One region of the Streptomyces sp. CNT372 genome, then DNA from elsewhere that is predicted to be linked to it. Evidence: predicted binding sites of a transcription regulator. Region 1 holds the regulator's gene; each other region holds the start of a gene.

Region 1 (4,588 bases):
CGCCCGCCCACTGGGCGGCCATGGCCTCCTCGGGCGTGGTCACGGTGACGACGGTGGTGGTGCCCACCCCGGCGAGGGCGGCGAGGTCGTCGCCGGACGGGCAGCCGAAGGTGAACGAGACCACGGGCACCGGGTCCTCGAGCAGCAGCGCCAGCTTGGCCGCGTAGGCGTCGTCCCGGCCCGCGTCCGGGTCGCCGAGCGCGGTCTCGTACCAGGCGGACTCCCCGGCGAGCTGCTGCCGGTACACACTGACCGCGGCCTGGTCGGCCGCACCGGCCTGCGGCAGGAACAGGTTCACCCCGAAGGGCAGGGTGGTGAGCTCCCGCAGCCCGGCGATCTCCTGGCGCATCCCGTCCGCGCTCTTGTACCCGGCAGCGAGAAACCCGAGCCCCCCGGCCTCGGACACGGCGGCGGCGAGAGCGGGGCAGGACGCCCCGCCCGCCATCGGGGCCTGCACGATCGGATACCGGCAGAGTTCGGTGAGCGCGGAGGACATGCGTGCCATCGTCCCATGCGGGCACCGCGCGCCCGCACGGGGCGGCCGTACGGGGCCGGGGCCCGCGGGGGCCGGGTCGGCCCCGGGCCCCGCCGCGACCGGGCAGCCCCGGGGCCCCGGCCGCCGCCGAGGCGGGCGTTCCTGATCCAGGACGGCGATCGGCCGTATGCCGGGCCATGCCCGTGCCGCCGCCGGGGCCCGCCGGAGGCCGGCGCGACGGCAGCACCCGGGACGGGAGCCCCGGCGACAGCCCGGCCAGGCCCCCGCCGGGCCCCGCCGGCCGGGAAGGCGGGCGCGGGCGCCCGCCCCGCCGCGAACGCCTGTCCCGCAGCCCCCGCCGCATCCCACCGCACAGCGACGAGCCGCCCCCGCCGGTTGGCGGGGGCGGCTCGTCGGGACGGGCACCGGCCGGACCGGGGCCCGGCGGGGCGGACGGGCTAGCGTCCGTTGAACGCGTCCTTGAGGCGGGAGAAGAGGCCCTGCTGCCCCGGCTGGAACTGGCCCTGGGGGCGTTCCTCGCCGCGGAGCTTGGCCAGGTCGCGCAGGAGGCGCTCCTGCTCCGGGTCCAGCTTGGACGGGGTCGTGACCTCGACGTGCACGATCAGGTCGCCCCGGCCGCCCCCGCGCAGGTGAGTGATGCCGCGCCCGTGCAGCGGGATCGACTGGCCGGACTGGGTGCCGGGCCGGATGTCGACCTCCTCCAGGCCGTCGAGGGTCTCCAGCGGGCACTTGGTGCCCAGGGCCGCCGCCGTCATCGGGATGGTGACCGTGCAGTGCAGGTCGTCGCCGCGCCGCTGGAAGACGGGGTGGGGCAGCTCGTGGATCTCCACGTACAGGTCGCCTGCCGGGCCGCCGCCGGGGCCGACCTCGCCCTCGCCCGCGAGCTGGATACGGGTGCCGTTGTCGACGCCCGCCGGGATCTTCACCGTCAGGGTGCGGCGGGAGCGGACCCGCCCGTCACCCGCGCACTCCGGGCACGGGGTCGGCACGACCGTGCCGAAGCCCTGGCACTGCGGGCAGGGCCGGGAGGTCATGACCTGGCCCAGGAACGACCGCGTGACCTGCGAGACCTCGCCGCGCCCGCGGCACATGTCGCAGGTCTGCGCCGAGGTGCCGGGGGCGGCGCCCTCGCCGGAGCAGCCGTTGCAGACGACCGCCGTGTCGACCTGGATGTCCTTGGTGGTGCCGAAGGCCGCCTCGTTGAGCTCGACCTCCAGGCGGATCATGGCGTCCTGGCCCCGGCGGGTGCGCGAGCGCGGGCCGCGCTGCGAGGCCGTGCCGAAGAAGGCGTCCATGATGTCGGAGAAGTTCCCGAAACCGCCCGCGCCGAAGCCGCCCGCACCGGGGCCCCCGGCCTGGGAGAGCGGGTCGCCGCCGAGGTCGTAGACCTGCTTCTTCTGCGGGTCCGAGAGGACCTCGTACGCGGCGTTGATCTCCTTGAAGCGCTCCTGCGTCTTCGGGTCCGGGTTCACGTCCGGGTGGAGCTCACGGGCGAGACGGCGGAACGCCTTCTTGATCTCGTCCTGCGATGCGTCGCGGCGTACGCCGAGTACGGCGTAGTAGTCCGTGGCCACTTACGACTCCGCCAGGATCTGTCCGACGTAACGTGCCACTGCGCGTACCGCTCCCATCGTTCCGGGGTAGTCCATGCGGGTCGGTCCGACCACGCCGAGTTTGGCGACTGCTTCGCCGCCCGAACCGTAACCGACCGAGACGACGGACGTGGAGTTCAGTCCCTCGTGGGCATTCTCATGCCCGATTCTCACGGTCACGCCCGATTCCGGGGCCTCGCCGAGGAGCTTGAGCAGCACCACGTGCTCCTCCAGCGCCTCCAGCACCGGCCTGATCGTCAGGGGGAAATCGTGTCCGAAGCGGGTCAGATTGGCGGTGCCGCCGATCATCAGCCGCTCCTCGGTCTCCTCGACCAGGGTCTCCAGCAGCGTCGCCAGCACCGTGGAGACCGTGCCGCGGTCCTCCGCCTCGAAGGACTCCGGCAGATCCTGCACGAGCTGCGGCACATCCGCGAAACGGCGGCCCACCACACGGCTGTTGAGCCGGGCGCGCAGGTCCGCGAGCGCGCTCTCGCCGAACGGCGCCGGGCAGTCGACCATCCGCTGCTCGACCCGGCCGGTGTCCGTGATCAGCACCAGCATCAGCCGGGCGGGTGCCAGGGACAGCAGCTCCACGTGCCGGACCGTGGACCGGGTCAGCGAGGGGTACTGGACGACGGCCACCTGCCGGGTGAGCTGCGCGAGCAGCCGCACCGTGCGGCCGACGACGTCGTCGAGGTCGACCGCGCCGTCGAGGAAGTTCTGGATGGCCCGGCGCTCGGGCGCGGACAGCGGCTTCACCCCGGCGAGCCTGTCCACGAAGAGCCGGTAGCCCTTGTCCGTGGGGATGCGGCCGGCGCTGGTGTGGGGCTGGGCGATGAAGCCCTCCTCCTCCAGCACCGCCATGTCGTTGCGCACGGTGGCCGGGGAGACGCCGAGCTGGTGCCGCTCGGTCAGCGCCTTGGAGCCGACCGGCTCCTCGGTGCCCACGTAGTCCTGGACGATGGCGCGCAGCACCTCCAGCCTGCGTTCGCTGAGCATCGCGCACCTCCAGCGGTGGTTCGTGTCCTCGTGGCCGAGCTTCGTAGGTCGTGCTTCCCGGGAGCGTCCCCGTACCGTCCGGGTCGGCTCCTGGGCGCCTCCGGGTCGTCTGGCACTCGTTGCGTCCGAGTGCCAGCGGTGCCCCGGCCAGTGTACGGCTGCCGGGTACACCCCAAGCAAGGGCGGCGGCGCGCGACTCGTCACACCGCCCGCCCCGCACCCGCCGGCGCGGCGGGCGGATAGCGTCGGGGCATGGGTACGGACACGGCGGCACGGGACATCGCCTGGGAAGCGGCGGGCTGGGAACGGCTGGCGGACGGGGTGGGGCGGCGCAGACTCCCGGTCTGGGACGCGACCGCCGGCCTGGTCGTCGGGCGGGACGCGGTACTGCTCTACGACACGGGCTCCTCGCTCCGCGAGGGCGCGGAGCTGCGCGCCCAGGTGGCGGCCCTCCTCGGCGAGGCCCGTCACTCCCCCGCCGCGCCCGTGCCGCACGTGACGCACATCGCACTGAGCCATCCCCACTTCGATCATGTCCTCGGCACCCCGGCCTTCCCCGGGGCCGCCGTGCACGCGGCGGTGGGCGCGGACACCCTGCTGGCCCGGGACCGGGACGCGCTCCGCGCGGACGCGGTGCGCCACGGCGTCCCGCCCGAGGAGGCGGCCGAGGCCACCGGCGCCCTGGTGCTGCCCGGGCACACCGTCACCGGGGAGTGCACCCTCGACCTGGGCGGCCGGCAGGTGCTGCTCGCCAACGTGGGCCCCGGCCACAGCGGCCACGACCTGGCGCTGCTGGTGCCCGGTGAGCGGGAGGTCGTCTTCTGCGGCGACCTGGTCGAGGAGTCCGGGGAGCCGCAGGCGGGACCGGACGCCATCGCCTCGCGCTGGCCCGCCGCCCTCGACCGGCTGCTCGCCCTCGGCGGCGAGGACGCGCTGTACGTACCGGGCCACGGGGCCGTGGTGGACGCCGCGTTCGTGCGCCGGCAGCGCGAGGAGCTGGCCGCGCGCTTCGGCGTGTCGTAGGGCGACCGGCCGTATTGTCGGGCGAATGCGCAGCTACAGCCCTGATCTGACGCCGCCCTGGAAGCGTTCGGCTCCCGCCCCCGAGGTCCCCGCGGAGCCCGACCTGGTCGTGGAGGAGGTGGCCACGGGCTTCTGCGGGGCGGTGATCCGCTGCGAGGCGGGCACGGTCACCCTGGAGGACCGGTTCGGCAAGCACCGGGTCTTCCCGATGGAGCCGCGCGGCTTCCTGCTGGAGGGGAAGGCCGTCACCCTGGTCCGCCCCGCCGCCGGCCCGGCCCGGCCCACCCGTACCGCCTCGGGCTCCGTCGCGGTCCCCGGCGCGCGCGCCCGGGTCGCCCGCGCGGGCCGGATCTACGTCGAGGGCCGCCACGACGCCGAGCTGGTGGAACGCGTCTGGGGCGACGACCTGCGCATCGAGGGCGTGGTCGTGGAGTACCTGGAGGGCGTCGACGACCTCCCCGCGATCGTCGCCGGGTTC
Region 2 (4,588 bases), on a different contig from region 1:
GCACCGGCCGGCCGAGCAGCATCGACGGAGCGCCGTCCGTGCGGGTCAGGAAGACGGTGGCCGCGTTCGGGCCCTGGGGCTTCATCCTGCGGCGGAGCTCCTCCGGTTCGACGGCGGAGCCGCGCTTCTTCACCGTCAGGGTGCCCACCTCGCGCTCCCGCAGCAGGGCCTTCAGGCGCTTCACGCTGAACGGCAGGGCGTCGGTGATCTCGTACGCGGTCGCATACGGCGTCGGGTGCAGCTCGTCGGAGGTGAGGTAGGCGATGGTGGCGTCGATCAGGCCGCCGGAGAGGTCCTCGGCCGCCTCGGCGACGAGGTGCGCGCGGATGACCGCGCCGTCCGGCTCGTAGAGGTAGCGGCCCACCTCGCGCACCGTCGGGTCCGGCAGGCCCCGGCCGAGGAGGGTGTGCGGGCCCGGGAGGAGGGTCGCCCGGACCGTGCCGGGGGCGGTGCCGAACCAGAGGACGGCCTCCTTCACGTCGCCCCCGTCCGAGATCCACTCCGCCTCGGCGTCCTCGGGTACGGCCTCGTGGGGGATGCCGGGGGCGACCTTGAGGGCGGCGTGCGGGCGGGCGCGGGCCGCCTCGACGGCCCAGGACAGGGGCGGGGAGTACGCCTCCGGGTCGAAGATCCGGCCCCGCCCGCCGCGCCGGGCCGGGTCCACGAAGACGGCGTCGTACCCGGAGGTGTCGGCGTCCGCCACGTCGCCGCAGCGGACCTCGATCAGGTCGGCCAGCCCCAGGGCCTCCGCGTTGGCGCGGGCGGTCGCCGCGGTGAGCGGGTCGCGGTCCACGGCGAGGACCCGTATGCCGGCGCGGGCCAGGGCGAGCGCGTCGCCGCCGATGCCGCCGCAGAGGTCGGCGACGCTGCGCACCCCGAGCGCGGCGAACCGGCGGGCCCGGTGCTCCGCGACCGCGCGGCGGGTGGACTGCTCGACGCCGTTCGGGGTGAAGAACATCCGCCCCGCGTCCTCGGCGCCGAACTTCGCGGCGGCCCGCTGCCGGAGCCTGGCCTGCCCGAGGGCCGCCGAGACGAGCGCGGCCGGGTGGTCGCGGCGCAGCCGGGTGGCGAGGGCCAGTTCGTCGGCGGGGTCGTGGTCGGCGAGGGAGGCGAGCAGGTCGGCCCCCTGCCCGGTGCGCAGAGCGCTGAGGGCGGCGAGCGGGTCTTGGGGGTCGAGCGGGTCGCGGTCGTTCACCGGCCCATTGTCCACCGGGAGCCCCCGCCCCCGGCCCCGCCCGCGTATCCCGCCCCGGTCCCGGCCCCCGTCGGCCCCCGGCCCCGCCCGCGCCCCGGGCCCGTCGGCCCGCGCCCCGGGCCCGGGCCCCGGTCCGGCCCCCGCCCTCCCTCCCACCCACCCCGCGCCTCCCCTGTCCGCCTCCCCTGTCCGCCGCCCGGGGGACGGGCGGCCTCCGCGGGCGGTGTCGGCCGGGCCCGGGGACGGTCCGCTGACAGGATGCGACGCCATGCAACTAGTACGACAAAAGGGAAAGCTGATGACTTTTCGTGTGCGAGCGGCCCTCGCGGCGTTCGTCGTCGCAGCCCTGGGCGTGGGCTGCGCCGCCGAGACGCGCGGGACGGACCCGGCCGCGACCCCCGCGGCCGGCACCAGGGCCGAGGAGGAGCGCCGGGCCGCCGAGGAGGACGGCGCGGCCGGTGCCCTGGCCGCGCAGGCCGAGAAGGCGCACCGCGCCCAGGCGGCCCGCGCGGTCGCGGCGAAGAAGTGGGGCCTGGCCAGGACCCCGCTCGCCGCGCCCCCGCCCCCCGCCGCCAAGCCGCGCATCACCACCCGCAAGGGCTTCGAGGTCACCGGCGGCGCGGGTCTGCCGCCCGTCTTCACCACCGTCCCCACCAAGGAGAAGATCGTCTTCCTGACGATCGACGACGGCGCGGAGAAGGACCCGGAGCTGCTGCGGATGCTGTCCGAACTCCGGATCCCGTACAGCGCCTTCCTCAGCGACTACGTCATCAACGACGACTACGCCTACTTCGAGAAGATGCGCGACAGCGGGGTGGCGCTGCACAACCACACCCTCAACCACCGCTATCTGCCGGGCCTGTCGTACGCGCAGCAGAAGCGTGAGATCTGCGGCCAGCAGGAGAAGCTCCAGAAGCGGTACGGCACCCGGCCGCGCCTGTTCCGCCCGCCGTACGGCAACTACAACGGAGACACGCTGCGGGTGGCCAAGTCCTGCGGCGTCGAGGCGGTACCGCTGTGGGCGGCCGAGGCGTTCCCGGACCGCATGGAGTGGCGCGAGTGGGACCGCGACCTGCATCCGGGCGACATCATCCTCACCCACTTCCGCGGCAAGGGGGACTGGAAGGGCTCCATGCCCGACATGATCCGCCAGGTCATGCGCACGGTCACCGACAAGGGGTACGCCGTGGCGAAGCTGGAGGACTACGTCTGAACCGCACTCCCGGGCAGGGGCGCGACGCCGAGAACAGCCCTCCGCGGCGCGCCGCGGAGGGCTGTATTGGCACTCCGCTTGACCGAGTGCTAATCGCAGTCATAGTCTCGCTCCTGGCACTCACCACAGGAGAGTGCCAACACAGCGACGGGCAGGTCCGGCACCCGCGACGACGGATCCACCTGGTCGCCACCTCAGATCAATTGACCCCGTGAGATCTCCGAAGGGGGAGGTCGGATCGTGACGACCGCCAGCACCAAGGTTGCCATCAAGCCGCTCGAGGACCGCATTGTGGTCCAGCCGCTCGACGCCGAGCAGACCACGGCCTCTGGCCTGGTTATTCCGGACACCGCCAAGGAGAAGCCCCAGGAGGGCGTCGTCCTGGCCGTGGGCCCGGGCCGCTTCGAGAACGGCGAGCGTCTCCCGCTCGACGTGAACGTCGGCGACGTCGTGCTCTACAGCAAGTACGGCGGCACCGAAGTGAAGTACAGCGGCGAGGAGTACCTCGTCCTCTCGGCTCGCGACGTGCTCGCGATCGTCGAGAAGTAATTCACCGATTTACTTTCGAACCGCGCCCCTGGTCACCCCGCTGATTGCCGGGCGGCGAGGGGCGCGGCTCGTTTCGAGAGGACTTGAGAAAGCTCCATGGCGAAGATCCTGAAGTTCGACGAGGACGCCCGTCGCGCCCTTGAGCGCGGCGTCAACAAGCTTGCCGACACCGTCAAGGTGACGATCGGCCCCCGCGGCCGCAACGTCGTCATCGACAAGAAGTTCGGCGCTCCCACCATCACCAACGACGGTGTGACCATCGCCCGCGAGGTCGAGGTCGAGGACCCGTACGAGAACCTCGGCGCCCAGCTGGTGAAGGAGGTGGCGACCAAGACCAACGACATCGCGGGTGACGGCACCACCACCGCCACCGTGCTGGCCCAGGCCCTGGTCCGCGAGGGCCTGCGCAACGTCGCCGCCGGTGCCTCCCCGGCCGCCCTGAAGAAGGGCATCGACGCCGCCGTCAAGGCCGTCTCCGACGAGCTGCTGGCGACCGCGCGCCCGATCGACGAGAAGTCCGACATCGCCGCCGTGGCCGCGCTCTCCGCGCAGGACCAGCAGGTCGGCGAGCTCATCGCCGAGGCGATGGACAAGGTCGGCAAGGACGGTGTCATCACCGTCGAGGAGTCCAACACCTTCGGTCTGGAGCTGGACTTCACCGAGGGCATGGCCTTCGACAAGGGCTACCTGTCCCCGTACATGGTGACCGACCAGGAGCGTATGGAGGCCGTCCTCGACGACCCGTACATCCTGATCCACCAGGGCAAGATCTCCTCCATCCAGGACCTGCTGCCGCTGCTGGAGAAGGTCATCCAGGCCGGTGCCTCCAAGCCGCTGCTGATCATCGCCGAGGACGTCGAGGGCGAGGCCCTGTCGACCCTGGTGGTCAACAAGATCCGCGGCACCTTCAACGCGGTGGCCGTCAAGGCCCCCGGCTTCGGCGACCGCCGCAAGGCGATGCTCGGCGACATGGCCACCCTCACCGGTGCCACCGTCATCGCCGAGGAGGTCGGCCTCAAGCTCGACCAGGCCGGTCTGGACGTGCTGGGCACCGCCCGTCGCGTCACCGTCACCAAGGACGACACCACGATCGTCGACGGCGGCGGCGACTCGGCCGACGTGGCCGGCCGCGTCAACCAGATCAAGGCCGAGATCGAGAGCACGGACTCCGACTGGGACCGCGAGAAGCTCCAGGAGCGCCTCGCGAAGCTGGCCGGCGGCGTGTGCGTGATCAAGGTCGGCGCCGCCACCGAGGTGGAGCTGAAGGAGAAGAAGCACCGTCTGGAGGACGCCATCTCCGCGACCCGCGCCGCGGTCGAGGAGGGCATCGTCTCCGGTGGTGGCTCCGCGCTCGTCCACGCCGTCAAGGTGCTGGACGGCAACCTCGGCAAGGAGGGCGACGAGGCCACCGGTGTCGCCGTCGTTCGCCGCGCCGCCGTCGAGCCGCTGCGCTGGATCGCCGAGAACGCCGGCCTGGAGGGCTACGTCATCACCTCCAAGGTGGCGGAGCTGGAGAAGGGGAACGGCTTCAATGCCGCGACCGGCGAGTACGGCGACCTGGTCAAGGCCGGTGTCATCGACCCGGTCAAGGTGACCCGTTCCGCGCTCGAGAACGCCGCCTCCATCGCCTC
Region 3 (4,588 bases), on a different contig from region 1:
CCAGAGGGGCAGAGGGAAACGGCCCGTTGAAGCCCCGGCAACCCTCCAGCCGGTCTCGTTCACCACGAAGCGAGGCTCCCGGCTAGGGAAGGTGCCAAATCCGTCTCATGGCGAGATGCGCCATGAGGAAGATGAGGAGAAAGGGCCTCGCCTCCATGGCTGCACAGACCGCCGCGACCTCCACGGACGCCGCTTCCCCCACCGCTTCCCGGGCCGGTGCCGTCGACCTCGGACCCGCCTGCGGGCTCTCCTGCCGCGAGTGCGGGGAGCGCTTCGACCTCGGCCCGATCTTCGCCTGCGAGGCCTGTTTCGGGCCGCTCGAAGTCGCGTACGACATCCCGAGCGGCGACCCGGAAGCGCTGCGCAAGCAGATCGAGAACGGCCCCGAGAACATCTGGCGCTACGCGCCCCTGCTGCCCGTCCCCGCCGACGTGGCCGGCAAGCCGAACCTGAACCCGGGCTGGACCAAGCTCGTGCGGGCCGACAACCTCGCCCGCGAGCTGGGCGTCGAGCCGGGCCGACTGCACGTCAAGGACGACTCCGGCAACCCGACGCACTCCTTCAAGGACCGGGTCGTCGCCCAGGCCCTGGAGGCCGCCCGCGCCTTCGGCTACACCACCCTCTCCTGCTCCTCCACCGGCAACCTCGCGGGCGCCGTCGGCGCCGCGGCGGCCCGGGCCGGCTTCCGTTCCTGCGTGTTCATCCCGCACGACCTGGAGCAGGGCAAGGTCGTCATGGCCGCCGTCTACGGCGGTGAACTCGTCGGCATCGAGGGCAACTACGACGACGTCAACCGCTTCTGCTCCGAGCTCATCGGCGACCCGGCCGGCGAGGGCTGGGGCTTTGTGAACGTCAACCTGCGCCCGTACTACGCGGAGGGCTCCAAGACCCTCGCGTACGAGATCTGCGAGCAGCTCGGATGGGAGATCCCGGACCAGATCGTCATCCCGATCGCGTCCGGCTCCCAGCTCACGAAGATCGACAAGGGGATCCAGGAGCTGATCAAGCTGGGCCTCGTCGAGGACAAGCCGTACAAGGTCTTCGGTGCCCAGGCCGAGGGCTGCTCCCCGGTCTCCGTCGCCTTCAAGGCGGGCCACGACGTGGTCCGGCCGCAGAAGCCGGACACCATCGCCAAGTCCCTGGCGATCGGCAACCCGGCCGACGGCCCGTACGTCCTGGACATCTGCCGCCGCACCGGCGGCGCGGTCGAGGACGTCACGGACGAGCAGATCGTGGACGCGATCAAGCTGCTCGCCCGCACGGAGGGCGTGTTCACGGAGACCGCGGGCGGGGTGACCCTCGGCGTGACCAAGAAGCTGATCGAGGCCGGTCTCATCGACCCGTCCCTGACGACGGTGGTCGTCAACACGGGTGACGGCCTCAAGACCCTGGACGCGGTCGCCCCCACGACGGGTATGACCGCTGTCATCCGACCCAACCTGGACTCTTTCCGAGAGGCTGGCCTCGCATGAGCGTCAACGTCCGCATCCCCACCATCCTGCGCACCTACACGGGCGGGCAGGCCGAGGTCCCGGCCGAGGGCGCGACCCTCGCCGAGGTCATCGCCGACCTGGAGAAGAACCACACGGGCATCGCGGCCCGCGTCCTGGACGACCAGGGCAAGCTGCGCCGCTTCGTGAACGTGTACGTGAACGACGACGACGTGCGCTTCGAGCAGGGCCTGGAGACGGCGACGCCGGACGGCGCGGGCGTCTCCATCATCCCGGCGGTGGCCGGCGGCTGAACCGACGGTGGCCGGCGGCAGAACCGGCGGCTGAGGCGCGGCTGAGCGACGGGGCCGGCACGGGGCCCTCCGGCCTCGGGGCCGGCCCGGGCGTTTCGTGCACAACGCCCGTTAGTTACCCGGAGTTACCTGGATCGCCCTTTCCGCGAGCTAAGCGGAGGGGGCGATTCTGCATGGTTAGGCGCGGTAGAGTCTGGGAAACCCCGGCCGCGCAGCGGGAGAGCATTTGAGCCGCACCGCAAGAAAGCGGCCAAACTCTGCGATCGAATTGCCTCAATAGTGCCGCTTTGTCGGGCCCGACTTGCCCCGGAATTCAGCGGATTGGTACGGATCGGACGATCGGTCCTGCCTGGATTTCTCGTCCGATTGACCTGTTGCAGAGGGCAGTTGTGCAGATACATTCAGCCGCGGTCGACGCGTTCCGGCGCACACCCCTCCTGTCGGGGTGAGGTCTGACCCGGGTCCGCGAAGTGCGGTCCTGCGCAAGGGCCAGTAATAGGGGAGTTAGGCATGGCTCAGGGCACCGTCAAGTGGTTCAACGCGGAGAAGGGGTACGGCTTCATCGCGGTCGACGGTGGTGCGGATGTTTTCGTCCACTACAGCGCGATTCAGATGGACGGATACCGCACCCTTGAAGAGGGTCAGCGGGTCGAGTTCGAGATCTCGCAGGGCCAGAAGGGTCCGCAGGCGGACATGGTCAAGCTCGCCGTCTGATCCGTCCGATCCGACTGATCCGACTGATTCAGGCGCGTTCGGCCACCGACGCACTCACGCCGAGGGGCCCGCATCCCGACCACCGGGAAGCGGGCCCCTCGCGCATGCCCGCGCCCGGGCCGCCGGAGGCGCCCGCCGCCCGGCCACCGCCCCCCACGGGTCTTCGCCGGAGGCGCTTGCTCCCGCCCGTCGACCGACCGCCGCCCCTCGTGGAGCCTTCTTCGAAGGCGCTTGCTCCCTCCCGTCGCCCGACCACCGCCCCTCATCGAGCCTTCTTCGAAGGCGCTTGCACTCGGGGGGGTCGAGTGCTAATCATTGGCGTTAGCACTCTCCGAGTGAGAGTGACAGAACTTGGATCGGGTCGGTGAGGCCCGCGGGTCGTGCGGGGCAAGGAACCGCAGGGCGCGCAGGCCGGCCGTCGCGGGCGCCGGACGCGATCCGAAGCATCCACCCCAGTCCGGGAGGACCACTTCACATGGCCAAGATCATCGCGTTCGACGAGGAGGCACGGCGCGGTCTCGAGCGCGGGATGAACCAGCTCGCCGACGCCGTCAAGGTCACCCTTGGTCCCAAGGGTCGCAACGTCGTCCTCGAGAAGAAGTGGGGCGCCCCCACGATCACCAACGATGGTGTCTCCATCGCCAAGGAGATCGAGCTCGAGGACCCGTACGAGAAGATCGGCGCCGAGCTGGTCAAGGAAGTCGCCAAGAAGACGGACGACGTCGCCGGTGACGGTACGACCACCGCGACCGTTCTCGCCCAGGCGCTCGTCCGCGAGGGTCTGCGCAACGTCGCCGCCGGCGCCAACCCGATGGCCCTGAAGCGCGGCATCGAGAAGGCCGTCGAGGCCGTCTCCGGTGCGCTGCTGGAGCAGGCGAAGGACGTCGAGACCAAGGAGCAGATCGCTTCCACGGCCTCCATCTCCGCCGCCGACACCCAGATCGGCGAGCTGATCGCCGAGGCCATGGACAAGGTCGGCAAGGAAGGCGTCATCACCGTCGAGGAGTCCCAGACCTTCGGTCTGGAGCTGGAGCTCACCGAGGGTATGCGCTTCGACAAGGGCTACATCTCGGCGTACTTCGCCACCGACATGGAGCGTATGGAGGCGTCCCTCGACGACCCGTACATCCTGATCGTCAACTCCAAGGTCAGCAACGTGAAGGACCTCCTTCCGCTGCTGGAGAAGGTCATGCAGTCCGGCAAGCCGCTGCTGATCATCGCCGAGGACGTCGAGGGCGAGGCCCTGTCGACCCTGGTCGTCAACAAGATCCGCGGCACCTTCAAGTCCGTCGCCGTCAAGGCCCCGGGCTTCGGCGACCGCCGCAAGGCCATGCTGAACGACATCGCCATCCTCACCGGCGGCACGGTCATCTCCGAGGAGGTCGGCCTCAAGCTGGAGAACGCCGGCCTGGACCTGCTGGGCCGCGCCCGCAAGGTCGTCATCACCAAGGACGAGACCACCATCGTCGACGGTGCCGGTGACAGCGACCAGGTCGCCGGCCGGGTCAACCAGATCCGCGCCGAGATCGAGAACAGCGACTCGGACTACGACCGCGAGAAGCTCCAGGAGCGCCTCGCGAAGCTGGCCGGCGGCGTGGCCGTCATCAAGGCCGGCGCCGCGACCGAGGTCGAGCTCAAGGAGCGCAAGCACCGCATCGAGGACGCCGTGCGCAACGCCAAGGCGGCCGTCGAGGAGGGCATCGTCGCCGGTGGTGGCGTGGCCCTGCTCCAGGCCTCCGCGGTCTTCGAGAAGCTGGAGCTGGACGGCGACGAGGCGACCGGCGCCAACGCCGTGAAGCTCGCGCTGGAGGCCCCGCTGAAGCAGATCGCCGTCAACGGTGGTCTCGAGGGCGGCGTCGTCGTGGAGAAGGTGCGCAACCTGACCGTCGGCCACGGTCTGAACGCCGCGACCGGCGAGTACGTCGACATGATCGCCGAGGGCATCATCGACCCGGCGAAGGTGACGCGTTCCGCCCTGCAGAACGCGGCCTCCATCGCCGCGCTGTTCCTCACCACCGAGGCCGTCATCGCCGACAAGCCGGAGAAGGCCGCGGCCCCGGCCGGCGGCGGCATGCCGGGCGGTGACATGGACTTCTGATCCGGCTCCCGGATCGGACCCGTCCGCACGGA

What was found. Region 1 encodes HrcA, which represses chaperone genes, less so after heat shock. Its sites were predicted from a motif close to TTNGCACTCNGNNNNNCNGAGTGCNAA; they were not measured.
Region 2: a site for HrcA is predicted at 2,475-2,501, ahead of groES (co-chaperone GroES). Genes of this name have one in related genera too.
Region 3: a site for HrcA is predicted at 2,744-2,770, ahead of groL (chaperonin GroEL). Genes of this name have one in related genera too.

The regions. Positions count from the first base shown of each region.
Region 1 covers NZ_KB897778.1:523,356-527,943, reverse strand. The annotation lists gene C593_RS0107580 (nitronate monooxygenase) at 1-496, opposite strand, end outside; gene dnaJ (molecular chaperone DnaJ) at 934-2,070, opposite strand; gene hrcA (heat-inducible transcriptional repressor HrcA) at 2,071-3,087, opposite strand; gene C593_RS0107565 (MBL fold metallo-hydrolase) at 3,340-4,110, shown strand; gene C593_RS0107560 (DUF3097 domain-containing protein) at 4,136-4,588, shown strand, end outside.
Region 2 covers NZ_KB897780.1:258,590-263,177, reverse strand. The annotation lists gene C593_RS29470 (class I SAM-dependent methyltransferase) at 1-1,195, opposite strand, end outside; gene C593_RS0111550 (polysaccharide deacetylase family protein) at 1,494-2,408, shown strand; gene groES (co-chaperone GroES) at 2,649-2,957, shown strand; gene groL (chaperonin GroEL) at 3,054-4,588, shown strand, end outside.
Region 3 covers NZ_KB897779.1:403,465-408,052, reverse strand. The annotation lists SAM riboswitch class I at 1-138, shown strand, start outside; gene thrC (threonine synthase) at 132-1,472, shown strand; gene C593_RS0109730 (MoaD/ThiS family protein) at 1,469-1,744, shown strand; gene C593_RS0109725 (cold-shock protein) at 2,255-2,458, shown strand; gene groL (chaperonin GroEL) at 2,934-4,556, shown strand.